3 regions of the uncultured Pseudomonas sp. genome follow, and region 1 is predicted to be linked to each of the others. Evidence: predicted binding sites of a transcription regulator. Region 1 holds the regulator's gene; each other region holds the start of a gene.
What was found. The regulator sigma-54, encoded in region 1, starts transcription at its own class of promoters, with help from an activator protein. The targets are predictions, from matches to a motif close to ANTGGCATNNANNTTGCTNT.

Region 1 (4,118 bases):
TAGGAGATAGACGACGTCAGCGGGACATGGCGCCCTGTTGACGATCGAGCTGTTTTTCCTTGTATTTGATGAGTTGTCGATCGAGTTTGTCAGTCAGTAAATCGATGGCGGCGTACATGTCGTTATGCTCGGCATTGGCGACCACTTCACCGCCTGCAATATGCAGGGTCGCTTCGATTTTCTGCTTGAGTTTCTCGACCTCCATGATGACTTGTACGTTGGTGATCTTGTCGAAGTGGCGTTCTAATCGGCCGAGTTTTTCGCCGATATAGTCGCGCAGGGCGTCGGTCACATCCAGCTGGTGTCCACTGATGTTGACTTGCATACCGCTTTCTCCTTGTTACCGTGTGTAAGAGACAGGCGAGAGGCCTGCCGCCGGAACACTGTGGCATGGAAGACGTAGGCAGAACGTATCAGGGTTTACGCTGATTGCTCAGAGCTGTATGGCTGTTGAGCGATAAGACCGAGCCTGACGTGTTCTGCGCGGTGCGATCTGTCTTCCTTGTTCTGCCGCTTAAATCAATCGTTTGCGCTCGCTGGAGGGCGCAATGCCGAGGGACTCACGGTATTTGGCGACCGTGCGGCGAGCGACTTGAATACCTTGTGCCTCCAGTAGACCAGCGATCTTGCTGTCACTCAACGGCTTTTTCGCATTTTCCGCTGCGACCAGTTTTTTGATGATGGCGCGGATCGCGGTGGACGAACATTCACCGCCTTCAGAGGTGCTGACGTGGCTGGAGAAGAAGTATTTCAGTTCGTAAATACCGCGCGGGGTGTGCATGAACTTTTGCGTGGTGACCCGCGAAATGGTTGATTCGTGCATGCCGACGGCTTCGGCGATGTCATGCAGAACCAGCGGCTTCATGGCCTCATCGCCATAGTCGAGGAAGCCGCGCTGGTGTTCGACGATCTGCGTGGCGACCTTCATCAGGGTTTCGTTGCGGCTTTGCAGGCTTTTGATAAACCAGCGCGCCTCTTGCAGCTGGTTGCGCATAAAGGTGTTGTCGGCGCTGGAGTCGGCACGCTTCACAAAACCGGCGTATTGCGCATTGACCCGCAGGCGCGGCATGGCCTCCTGGTTGAGCTCCACCAGCCAGCGTTCATTGTGTTTGCGCACGATCACGTCGGGCACCACGTATTCCGGCTCGCTGGATTCAATCTGCGAGCCGGGGCGCGGGTTGAGGCTCTGAATCAGGTCGATAACCTGGCGCAGCTCATCTTCCTTGAGCTTCATGCGGCGCATCAGTTGGCTGTAGTCGCGGCTGCCGAGGAGGTCGAGGTAGTCGCCGGTGAGGCGCTGGGCTTCGCTCATCCACGGTGTGTTTGCGGGCAGCTGGCGCAGTTGCAGGAGCAGGCATTCACCGAGGTTGCGTGCGGCAATGCCGGTGGGCTCGAACTGCTGAATACGGTGCAGCACGGCTTCGACTTCGTCGAGCTCGATGTCCAGTTCTGGGTCAAAGGCCTCAACCACTTCTTCCAGAGTCTCTTCCAAATAACCCTGTTCGTTGATGCAGTCGATCAAGGTTATGCCGATCAGGCGATCCTTGTCTGACATTGGGGCCAGATTGAGTTGCCAGAGCAGGTGGCTCTGTAGGCTCTCGCCACTGGATGTGCGGGTGGTGAAGTCCCACTCGTCGTCATCGTTGGTGCTGCTGGGTAGGCTACTGGCACTGGTCTGGTAGATGTCTTCCCAGGCGGTGTCGACCGGTAGTTCGTTCGGGATGCGGTCCCCCCAATCACCCTCTTCCAGGTTGTCCACGGTTTGTGTGGCTTCCTGGTAAGTGGTTTCTTGATAGGGCGTCTCGGGCTGCTCGTTGGGCGTCGCGCTTTCTGCGCCATCGGCCATGGGGTCCGAGTTGTCGAAATCATCGCCTTCTTCTTGGCGTTCGAGCATCGGGTTGGACTCCAAGGCTTCCTGGATCTCTTGTTGTAGATCCAGGGTCGACAGTTGGAGTAGGCGGATGGCCTGTTGCAGCTGCGGTGTCATCGTCAGCTGCTGGCCCATTCTCAGGACTAGCGATGGTTTCATTGCAGACCTTATTTACCGGCGTCTGTGCGCAATCCACTACAGGGCGTTTTTGAAAAACGCCACCAGGAAGCAAATTATATGCCTGACTCTAAAGGTTTTGCCTAGCCTTGGCTGCAGTAGGCTTGAGAAAAGCCGTGGTTACAGCCTGAACTCATGCCCCAGATACACTTCTTTCACGGTCTGGTTGGCCAGAATCGTCTCGGCATCACCTTCCGCAATCAGCTGGCCATCGCTGACGATATAAGCGATTTCGCAAATATCCAGGGTTTCGCGGACGTTATGGTCGGTGATCAGTACACCGATGCCTTTGGCCTTGAGGTGGTGGATGATCTGCTTGATATCACCGACTGAAATCGGGTCGACGCCGGCGAACGGCTCGTCGAGCAGAATGAATTTGGGGTTGGTCGCCAGGGCGCGAGCAATTTCCACGCGGCGGCGTTCACCACCGGACAGGCTCATGCCGAGGTTGTCGCGGATATGGCTGATGTGGAACTCCTGCAGCAAGCCTTCAAGTTCCTTGCGGCGAGCGGCGCCGTCGAGGTCCTTGCGGGTTTCCAGGATGGCCATGATGTTGTTGGCCACGCTGAGCTTACGGAAAATCGAGGCTTCCTGCGGCAGATAGCCAATGCCGGCGCGCGCACGGCCATGCATCGGCTGATGACTGACGTCGAGGTCATCAATCATCACGCGGCCTTGGTCGGCTTGTACCAGGCCGACGATCATGTAGAAACAGGTGGTTTTACCGGCTCCGTTGGGGCCCAGTAGACCAACGATCTGTCCACTGTCGATGCTCAGGCTGACGTCGCGCACGACCTGGCGGCCTTTGTAACTTTTGGCCAAGTGTTGGGCTTTCAATGTGGCCATTATTACTGCGCCTGCTGTTCGGCTGGTTTGTTCTTCGGCTGGATCACCATGTCGATACGCGGGCGTGGCGCAGTGACATTGGTGCCTGTGGCGCGGCCGGCGTTAACGATCTGGCGCTGGGTGTCATAGACGATTTTCTCGCCTTCGAAGGTGTTGCCTTCCTGGATTACCTTGGCCTGATCGATCAGCACCACGCGCTCGTTGGCCATGAAGTACTGGATGGTCAGGCCGTAGGCCTTGACGATCTGCTTGTCGGCTGACGGCAGTTGTTCGTAGTAGGCCGGTTTGCCGACGGAAGTGAACACCTCGACATCGCCCTGGGCGTTCTGAGTGATGGTCACGGTATCGCCGGTGACCTTCATGCTGCCCTGGGTGATGACTACGTCGCCGCGATAAACCGCAACGCCTTGTTTGTCATCTAGCTCTGCGCTGTCGGCCTGAATACGGATTGGCTGTTCGCGGTCGGATGGCAGAGCCCAGGCACTGGCACTTCCGAGTGCGGCGCTGAGGCTGAGTAGTAGGGGGAGGGTGTTAACGAGCCTCATGCAGACCTCTTACGTTGGACAGCAGGAGCATCCGGCCGTCATTCATGTACGCTTTCATTCCTGTTGCCGTGGTCACCCCATTGGCCGCTTCGATTCTAACGGCTTGCTGGGTTTGCGCATATTCCTTCTCGGGGAATACGGTCAGGCGGCTGGTGGTGAGGATGGTCGGGCGACCTTTGGCGTCGGTGCGTTCGACGCGCACCTGCTCGATCAATTCGACCTCTGTGCCACCGGGCGAGACTTCGCCGCGCTCGCTACGGATTTTCCAGGGCAGTTCTGTGCCGCGGAACAGGTTCATGTTCGGGCTGGCCATCAGCGTAATGTCGCTGGCCTTGATGTGTTCGACCTTGTCGGCTGTCAACTCGTAGTGCAGCGTGCCGTCGGCTTGGTACTGCACGGTATAGGTATTGGTGGCGTAAAAGTCGATGGCGTTGTTGCTCGCAGCATTGCTGGGCTGCTGGCTAAAGCCTTCCGGGCTGAGGTTCCAGTAGCCGAGCGCTGCCACCAGCAGGGCGACGCAGGTGAATAAGGCGATGTTAAATAGCTTGCGGGGCATGGTCGGCCTTATAGGTAAGCGGCTTGAGCGGCTTCAAGCGTGTCTTGGGCGCGCATGATCAGCTCGCAAAACTCGCGCGCGGCACCTTCGCCGCCGCGAGCGCTGGTTACGCCATGGGCATGCT
Region 2 (4,118 bases), 550 kb from region 1:
ACCGACAGGGTCGTCGAGTTTCAGCTTGTCCAGACCGAGGATCGAGAACACCACCAGCACGCCACCCACACCACCGATCAGGGTGGCCTGCAGGGCAGTCGGGGTCAGCGGTTCGGCGGTAATCGCCACCAGGCCCGCCAGCGCACCGTTAAGGGCCATGGTCAGGTCAGTCTTGCCGAACAGGATACGTGCCACGATCAGCGCCGCAATCAGGCCACCGGCAGCGGCCATGTTGGTGTTAACGAACACATTGGCCACGGCGTTAGCGTCTTCGACGGTGCTCATCTTCAGCTGCGAGCCACCGTTGAAGCCGAACCAGCCCATCCACAGGATAAAGGTACCCAGCGCCGCCATCGGCAGGTTGGCGCCAGGAATGGCGTTAACCTGGCCATTCGGGCCGTACTTGCCTTTACGTGCACCGAGCAGCAACACACCCGCCAGAGCAGCACTCGCACCCGCCATGTGCACCACACCGGAACCGGCAAAGTCGAGGAAGCCCGCTTCGTTGAGGAAGCCCGAACCCCACTTCCAGAAGCCCTGTACCGGGTAGATGAAACCGGTCATGACCACCGCAAAGGCGAGAAAGGCCCACAGTTTCATGCGCTCAGCCACGGCACCAGACACGATCGACATACAGGTCGCGGCGAACACCACCTGGAAGAAGAAGTCCGAACGCGCCGAGTAATACGGCGCATCGTCACCACCGCCGAGGACCGACTCAACGCTGTTCTCGTCACCGATCAAAAAGCCCAGGCTTGGCAGGATGCCGCCTTCCGGGCTGGAGTACATGATGTGGTAGCCGATCACCAGGTACATGATGCTCGCCACGGCGTACAGAGCGATGTTTTTAGTGAGAATCTCGGTGGTGTTCTTGGCGCGCACCAGGCCCGATTCGAGCATGGCGAAACCCGCTGCCATCCACATGACCAAGGCGCCGCAAACCAAAAAGTAGAAGGTATCAAAACCGTACTGCAGTGCAGTCAATGCTGTGTTGTCCATGGTTCACCTCTTGCCGTTGCGCTTTTATAGCGCTATTCGGTTAAGACGTCCGGGTTGGCGCCGGACGCGCTCCGTGTGCTTACAGGTTGTAGCCGCGTTCGTTATGCAGGGCGAGATCGAGGCCAATGGTCTCTTCCTCTTCACTGACCCGCAGGCCCATTACTAGGTCGATCACTTTCAAAATCACCAAGGTCACCAGCGCGGTGTACAGCACCGTGAAGGCCACCCCCTCGAACTGGATCCACAATTGCGCTGGAATATCTTCCACCGTGCCGAAGCCGCCCAAGGCCGGCGCGGCGAACGCCCCAGTGAGAATCGCGCCGACAATGCCGCCTACGGCATGCACGCCGAACACGTCGAGGGAGTCGTCATAGCCCAGCTTGCGTTTCAGGCTGGTGGCGCAGAAGAAGCAGATCGCGCCGCTGGCCAGACCAATCGCCAGAGCGCCCATCGGCCCCGCCGTACCGGATGCCGGAGTAATCGCCACCAGACCTGCCACAGCACCCGAGGCAATGCCCAATACGCTAGGTTTGCGATGGGTGATCCACTCGGCGAACATCCAGCTCAGCGCCGCCGTTGCCGTAGCAATTTGGGTGACCAACATGGCCATACCGGCGCTGCCGTTAGCGGCCAACGCAGAACCTGCGTTGAAGCCGAACCAGCCGACCCAGAGCATGCTGGCACCGATCAGGGTGTAGCCAAGGTTGTGTGGCGGCATAGCCGTGGTCGGAAAACCCTTGCGCTTGCCCAGCACCAGGCAGGCCACCAGACCGGCGATACCGGCGTTGATGTGCACCACGGTGCCACCGGCGAAGTCGAGCACGCCCCAGTCCCACATCAGCGCACCGTCGCCACCCCAGACCATGTGCGCGATAGGCGCATAAACCAGGGTGAACCACACGGCCATAAAGATCAGCATGGCCGAAAACTTCATGCGCTCGGCAAAGGCACCGACGATCAAGGCTGGGGTGATGATGGCGAAGGTCATCTGAAAGGTGATGAACACGCTCTCAGGGATTCCAGCCACCAGGCTGTCCAGGGTCAAACCAGATAGGAAGGCTTTCGAGAAGCCGCCGACAAAGGAGTTGAGGTTAACCACCCCTTGCTCCATGCCGGTGGTATCAAAGGCTAGGCTGTAGCCGTAGACGACCCACAGAATGCTGATCAACCCGGTAACAGCAAAACACTGCATCAACACTGACAGCACGTTCTTCGAACGCACCATGCCGGCGTAAAACAACGCCAAACCGGGGATGGTCATAAACAGCACCAGTACAGTGGCGACCAACATCCAAGCGGTGTCGCCGCTGTTCAGGCTTGCCTCTTCGGCCATGGCAAAGCCAGGAACGAGAGACAATAGGGCTCCTAGCCCTGCGATTTTTCGCAGAGTCATGGTTTAACTCCTGGGGCGTGGGGTTCGTGCGGAGGCTTAAACTGCGTCGGTGCCGGTTTCGCCGGTACGGATGCGGATCGCCTGTTCCAGGTTTACAACGAAAATCTTGCCGTCACCGATTTTGCCGGTATTGGCAGCCTTGGTGATGGCCTCGATCACGCGATCGAGTTGGTCGTCGGCGATGGCCACGTCGATTTTCACTTTTGGCAAGAAATCGACCACGTATTCAGCGCCGCGGTACAGCTCGGTATGGCCCTTCTGACGCCCAAAGCCTTTGACTTCAGTGACAGTGATGCCCTGCACGCCGATCTCCGACAGTGACTCACGAACGTCGTCCAGCTTGAACGGCTTGATGATGGCAGTGACTAGCTTCATGTAACTCTCTCCCGTGTATGGTGGACTTGCCCCAGGAATTACGAACCCGGCTCAAGTCTAAGCGCAGTGCCTGGCTTTTGTAATGCATCGCCGCCCTGATCCAGCGGCATCGATGCTCAGCAACCGCTCCAACGAAACACTTCCTCGCTTCGCCTGACCTACTGGAACTGCATCGGTGCATGTGTCACAGGAGACAAAGCAGAAAGCTTGCCAGGTCATAAAAAATCTATTTATTTCATGGCCTTACAGGTAACACGGCGGTTTTTACCCGATCGCTAGCGACACCCACCGCACTACAACGGTGCAACGGCCGGCCGCGCAACGCGCAAAAACCGTGCAAACAGCACCTAGCCTGCGCCAGGCGCACCCGGCAAGCCGGATAAAGCTGCGTGCTACACTGCCGCCATCTGTAAACGGAACCTGATTATGCTGCCACCTAAAGCCCTGCTAGACGCCCTGACCTCCCACGCCTCGCGCCTGTTTAACGGTGACGCACCCTTGCCGCGCGGCGAGTTCGAAGCCCAATTCAAGGTGCTACTGCAAAGCGCCTTCAGCAAGCTCGACCTGGTCAGCCGGGATGAATTTGACAGTCAGATGGTCGTATTAGCCCGCACCCGCGCGCGCCTGGAAGCCCTCGAAGCCAAGGTCGCCGAGATGGAAACCCGCAGCGCAGACGCCACCGCAAGCAACGCCTAACGCCCGAGCGGATGCATCTGCCGATCAAGGAGTGATCGATGTCCCTGGCCATAGTCCACAGTCGCGCCCAAGTCGGCGTTGAAGCGCCCGCCGTCACCGTCGAGGCCCACTTGGCCAACGGCCTGCCATCACTGGCACTGGTCGGGCTGCCGGAAACAGCGGTAAAGGAAAGTAAGGATCGCGTGCGCAGCGCGATTCTCAATTGCGCCTTCGACTTCCCACCCCGACGCATCACCCTGAATCTGGCCCCGGCCGACCTGCCCAAGGATGGCGGTCGCTTCGACCTGGCCATCGCCCTCGGCATTCTCGCCGCCAGCGGCCAGGTGCCGGCGGTGGCACTGGAACAGCTTGAATGCCTGGGCGAGCTGGCACTTTCCGGAGCCATACGCCCGGTGCAAGGCGTATTACCCGCAGCCCTGGCCGCCCGCGCCGCCGGACGCACCTTAGTGGTGCCCAAGGCCAATGCCGAGGAAGCCAGCCTGGCGTCTGGGCTGACGGTGATTGCCGTCGAGCATCTGCTGGAAGTCGCCGCGCACCTCAACGGGCAAACGCCCATCGCGCCGTATCAAGCCCAAGGCCTGCTGCGTCAGCTGCTGCCCTACCCGGATTTAGCCGAAGTACAGGGGCAAATTGCCGCCAAACGCGCGCTACTGGT
Region 3 (4,118 bases), 2.1 Mb from region 1:
GTTCATATCGATTACCTCAGATGTTGCATTCTGCGGGGTGAATACCTTGGTGGGTTACGCCGCTTCGCGTCTAACCCACCCTACGCCATTAAAGATTCTGCGAAATAAAGCCGAGCATCTGGTCCGCGGTGGAAATGACCTTGGAGTTCATTTCGTAGGCGCGCTGGGTGGTGATCATGTTCACCAATTCCTCGACCACGCTGACGTTGGAGTTTTCCAGGGTGTTTTGCAGGGTGGTGCCCAGGCCGTTCAAACCGGGCGTGCCGACTTGCGGCGCGCCACTGGAAGCGGTCTCCAGGAACAGGTTATTGCCGATGGCTTCCAGCCCCGCCGGATTAATGAAGTCAGCGGTTTGCAGGTTGCCGACGATCTGCGGCTGCGGGCTGCCGGCCGTGGTCACCGACACCGTGCCGTCTTCACCCACGGTAAAGGTGCGCACTTCATTGGGCAGGACAATGGCTGGCTCCAAGGCATAACCGTTAGAGGTCACCACCTGGCCATCGGAGTTCAGATGAAAGCTACCGTCGCGGCTGTATGACACCGTGCCGTCCGGCAGCAACACCTGGAAGAAGCCGCGGCCGTTAATCGCCATATCCAGCGGCTGCTCGGTGGTTTGCAGGCTGCCGGCGGTGAAGATTTTCTGCGTGCCGACCACGCGCACACCGGTACCCAATTGCAGGCCGGTTGGCAGTTGGCTGTCCTGGCTGGTTTGACCGCCGGGTTGACGGCGGATCTGGTACAGCAGGTCTTCAAACTCGGCGCGATCACGCTTAAAGCCGGTGGTCGAGACGTTGGCCAGGTTGTTGGAAATGGTGGTCAGGTTCATGTCCTGAGCGGACAAACCCGTCTTGCTGACCCACAGTGCCGGAAGCATATCGATTCTCCTCGGGCGTCGCGTTACCGACGCCGCGTGCTGGTAATTAGGTCATCTGCAAGACGCGCGCCATGGCCGCCGAATTGTCTTCGGCGGTGCGCATCATCTTCACTTGTAATTCGAACTGGCGGGACAGCGAGAGGATCGCGGTCATCTCTTCCACGGCGTTGACGTTGCTGGACTCAAGAAAGCCCGAGGTAATTTCCGTCGTGGCATCCGCCAGTACCGGGCCCTGGCCCTTGAAGCGAACCAAGCCGTCTTCACCCTTCTCCATCTGCTTGAGATCGGGATTGACCAGCTTCAAGCGGTCAACCTCAGCCAATACGTTTGGCGCCTCACCGAGGGCACGAATGCTGATGGTGCCGTCTTTGCCGATTTCGATTTTCTGCTCGGGCGGCACTGCAATCGGCCCGGCGTTGCCCATCACCGGCAAGCCGTTGCCGGTGCGCAGCACACCGAGGGAATCGACGTTCAAGCTGGCGGTGCGCACGTAGGCTTCAGTGCCGTCGGGAGCCTGCACGGCCAACCAGCCTTTGCCACCCACCGCCACATCCAGATCGCGGCCGGTTTCCTGTAGCGAGCCAGGGGTGAAATCCGTACCGGGGCGCTCACTCATGGCAAAAACCCGCGACGGTAAACCGTCACCAAAAACCGGCATCGAGCGCGCCTGTTCAAAATCCCGGCGAAAGCCATTGGTGCTGATGTTGGCCAGGTTGTTGGCGTGTGCACGCTGGGCCAGGGTGGTGTTGTGGGCCCCAGTCATCGAAACGTACAGCATCTTATCCATGGTTATTCTCCGAGATGGGCGTGTCGCCGTTGCTCTATGCAAGCTACAAAGCAAGGGCTATGCCAGCATTCGAAAAACAATCACAAGCCATTGATAAGTATGAATTTAAAAATAAAAAAGACTCCTTCAAGGAGCCTTTTAAAAAATGCAGTGGCGTATTTTTGCCGCCTGCGACAGACACTCGCCTGCCGCAAGCGAGCGTATTAACGCAGGTTGATAATGGTCTGGGTAATCGCACTCTCGGTTTCGATGGTTTTGGCGTTGGCCTGGTAGTTGCGCTGAGCAACGATCAGGTTGACCAGCTGATCGGACAGCTCGACGTTGGAGTCTTCCAGGGCGCCAGATTGCAGAGCCCCCAGGGTCCCGCTGCGCGGCGTACCAACAACCGGTTCGCCGGAAGCAAAGGACTGCACCCAGGCCGTTTTACCCACGGGCGTCAGCCCTTGCGTGTTGGCAAAGTTAGCCAGAATTACCTGCCCCTGCACTTTGGATTGACCATTGGTGTAACGGGCAAAGATCACCCCGGTGTCGTCAATTTCCAGGCCTGCCAGCTGGCCGGTGGTGTAGCCATCCTGGCTGACGCTGTTGACCGCGAAGGTGCTGGAGAACTGAGTGGAGCTACGCATATCAACCAAAATCCCAGCGGGATCGGCATTTGCACCATTACCCGACCAAACGGGCGGAACAGAGTTGTCTGGGGCGGCAGGTCTCCAGCCATTGACAGTGAACCGCCCAGTGGGGTCAATAGTGAAATCTGCTGCGCTAGGGCCGGCGGCACCATCATAGTCACCAGAGACTAATTTGGTCGGGTCTAACTGGCCACTAGGGGTAAAACCCACGCCCATTGAGTACGGCACAGTTGAGCCTGGTTCAGCCGGATTTCGACCGTCAATCAACACATTCATCTGCCATTCGTTGGCACCGGTCTTAACGAAATACTGGCTGAGCACATGGGCATTGCCCTGGGTGTCGTAGACATTGGTAGACGTGGACGAGTTGTAAGTGGTCGGGTCAGCTGGATTGAAGGTGTTATTGGCGGCCAACCGAGCGTTCGAAATGGTTGTAGGGTTAGAAGCAGCTGCTTGACCAGCTCCTTCAGCAGCAGCTATTTCTGCAGGAGTTGGGTTAGCGGGATCAGCAGCTGAAAGAATAGAGGTACTGTAAGCAGTGTCATAAGCAGTCTGAATCGTATTGTCATAAGCCCCCTGCCAGGCTGTAGGCACCTTATTGGTCGAGTTCAGATTGTAGGTTTGATCCAACGTCGTGGTCGCCTTCGGCGATTGGCTCGCAGTCTCAATGCGCAGGTCGTTGATCACGCCATTCTGCAGGTTGCCATTACCATCGACGGCATAGCCCTGCAGCTTGTAGCCAAAGTTATTGACCATAAAACCATCACGGTCAGTGCCGAAGTAGCCGGCTCGGGTATAACTAACGTCACCGTTGTTGCTGGTCTGGAAGAAACCGTTACCGTTGATCGCCAGATCCAGAGCATTTTGTGTGTTGTTGATATTGCCCTGATTGAACAACTGCGAAACGCTGCTCAACATTACGCCGCTGCCAATCGCGTTTTTACCCATACCGTTCACCGAAGCCGAGTACACATCGGCAAACTCTGCACGCGACTGCTTAAAGCCTGCCGTACCGGCGTTGGCGATGTTGTTACCGGTCACGTTGAGGTCGCTGGTTGCGGAACGCAGACCGCTAAGCCCTATGTTGAAACTCATGGAAGACTCCTTTGCCGGACAGCCGGCGGCTAAAACCGTTAGTTACTGACCGATAACCTGTACTTGCGACATAGGCACGCTGCCAAGCCCTGCCAGGTTCAACATCAACTCGCTGCCGCCTAGGGTGACGCTGTCGACGTTAGCCGGCAGCATGGTGTAAAGCCCCTTGGTGCCTTCAGCATAAGTAGCTTGTGCCTCGAACTTATAGGTGCCGGGCGGCAACAGATTGCCGCTGGAGTCCTTACCATCCCAGATAAAGCTGACGTTACCGGCGGCCTGATCGCCCAAGTTGACTCGGCTTACTGCCGAACCTGACTTGTCGTAAATATTGACGTAGACGTTGCTGCTGCTAGCCGGCAAAACCAGACTGGCTTTAAAGCTCTCGCTGGTGTCGACCACCGCCTTGTCCGTCGGCACGATGACCTTACGCCCGACCAGCGAAGACGCCTGCAGCGCTTGGGAAGACTGATAGCCACTGACCAAGGAGCCCATGCTGGTGTTGAGTTTCTCGATGCCTTCAACCTGGCTGAACTGCGCCAGCTGAGCGATAAACTCACCATTGCCCTGCGGCTCAAGCGGGTTCTGGTTATTCAACTGGGCCACCAGCAAATTAAGAAACTCGTTTTTGCCGAGTTCCTTGTTCTGACTGCTGCCCTGCTTGATCTGGTATTGGTCCAGCGCCGTACCGCTGACATCGCCAATCGTGCTCATAACCCTGCGCTCCTTATCCGAC

Region 2: a site for sigma-54 is predicted at 2,963-2,982, ahead of glnK (P-II family nitrogen regulator). Genes of this name have one in related genera too.
Region 3: a site for sigma-54 is predicted at 1,709-1,728, ahead of Q0V31_RS12090 (flagellar basal body rod protein FlgF). Genes of this name have one in related genera too.

Annotation. Positions count from the first base shown of each region.
Region 1 covers NZ_OX044366.1:471,173-475,290, reverse strand. The annotation lists gene ptsN (PTS IIA-like nitrogen regulatory protein PtsN) at 1-1, opposite strand, end outside; gene raiA (ribosome-associated translation inhibitor RaiA) at 17-325, opposite strand; gene Q0V31_RS02305 (RNA polymerase factor sigma-54) at 515-2,029, opposite strand; gene lptB (LPS export ABC transporter ATP-binding protein) at 2,168-2,893, opposite strand; gene lptA (lipopolysaccharide transport periplasmic protein LptA) at 2,896-3,438, opposite strand; gene lptC (LPS export ABC transporter periplasmic protein LptC) at 3,425-3,994, opposite strand; gene Q0V31_RS02285 (HAD family hydrolase) at 4,003-4,118, opposite strand, start outside.
Region 2 covers NZ_OX044366.1:1,020,558-1,024,675, forward strand. The annotation lists gene Q0V31_RS04980 (ammonium transporter) at 1-999, opposite strand, end outside; gene Q0V31_RS04985 (ammonium transporter) at 1,079-2,392, opposite strand; gene glnK (P-II family nitrogen regulator) at 2,429-2,767, opposite strand; gene Q0V31_RS04995 (accessory factor UbiK family protein) at 3,194-3,463, shown strand; gene Q0V31_RS05000 (YifB family Mg chelatase-like AAA ATPase) at 3,502-4,118, shown strand, end outside.
Region 3 covers NZ_OX044366.1:2,562,421-2,566,538, reverse strand. The annotation lists gene flgH (flagellar basal body L-ring protein FlgH) at 1-6, opposite strand, end outside; gene flgG (flagellar basal-body rod protein FlgG) at 89-874, opposite strand; gene Q0V31_RS12090 (flagellar basal body rod protein FlgF) at 921-1,661, opposite strand; gene Q0V31_RS12085 (flagellar hook protein FlgE) at 1,865-3,385, opposite strand; gene flgD (flagellar hook assembly protein FlgD) at 3,428-4,096, opposite strand.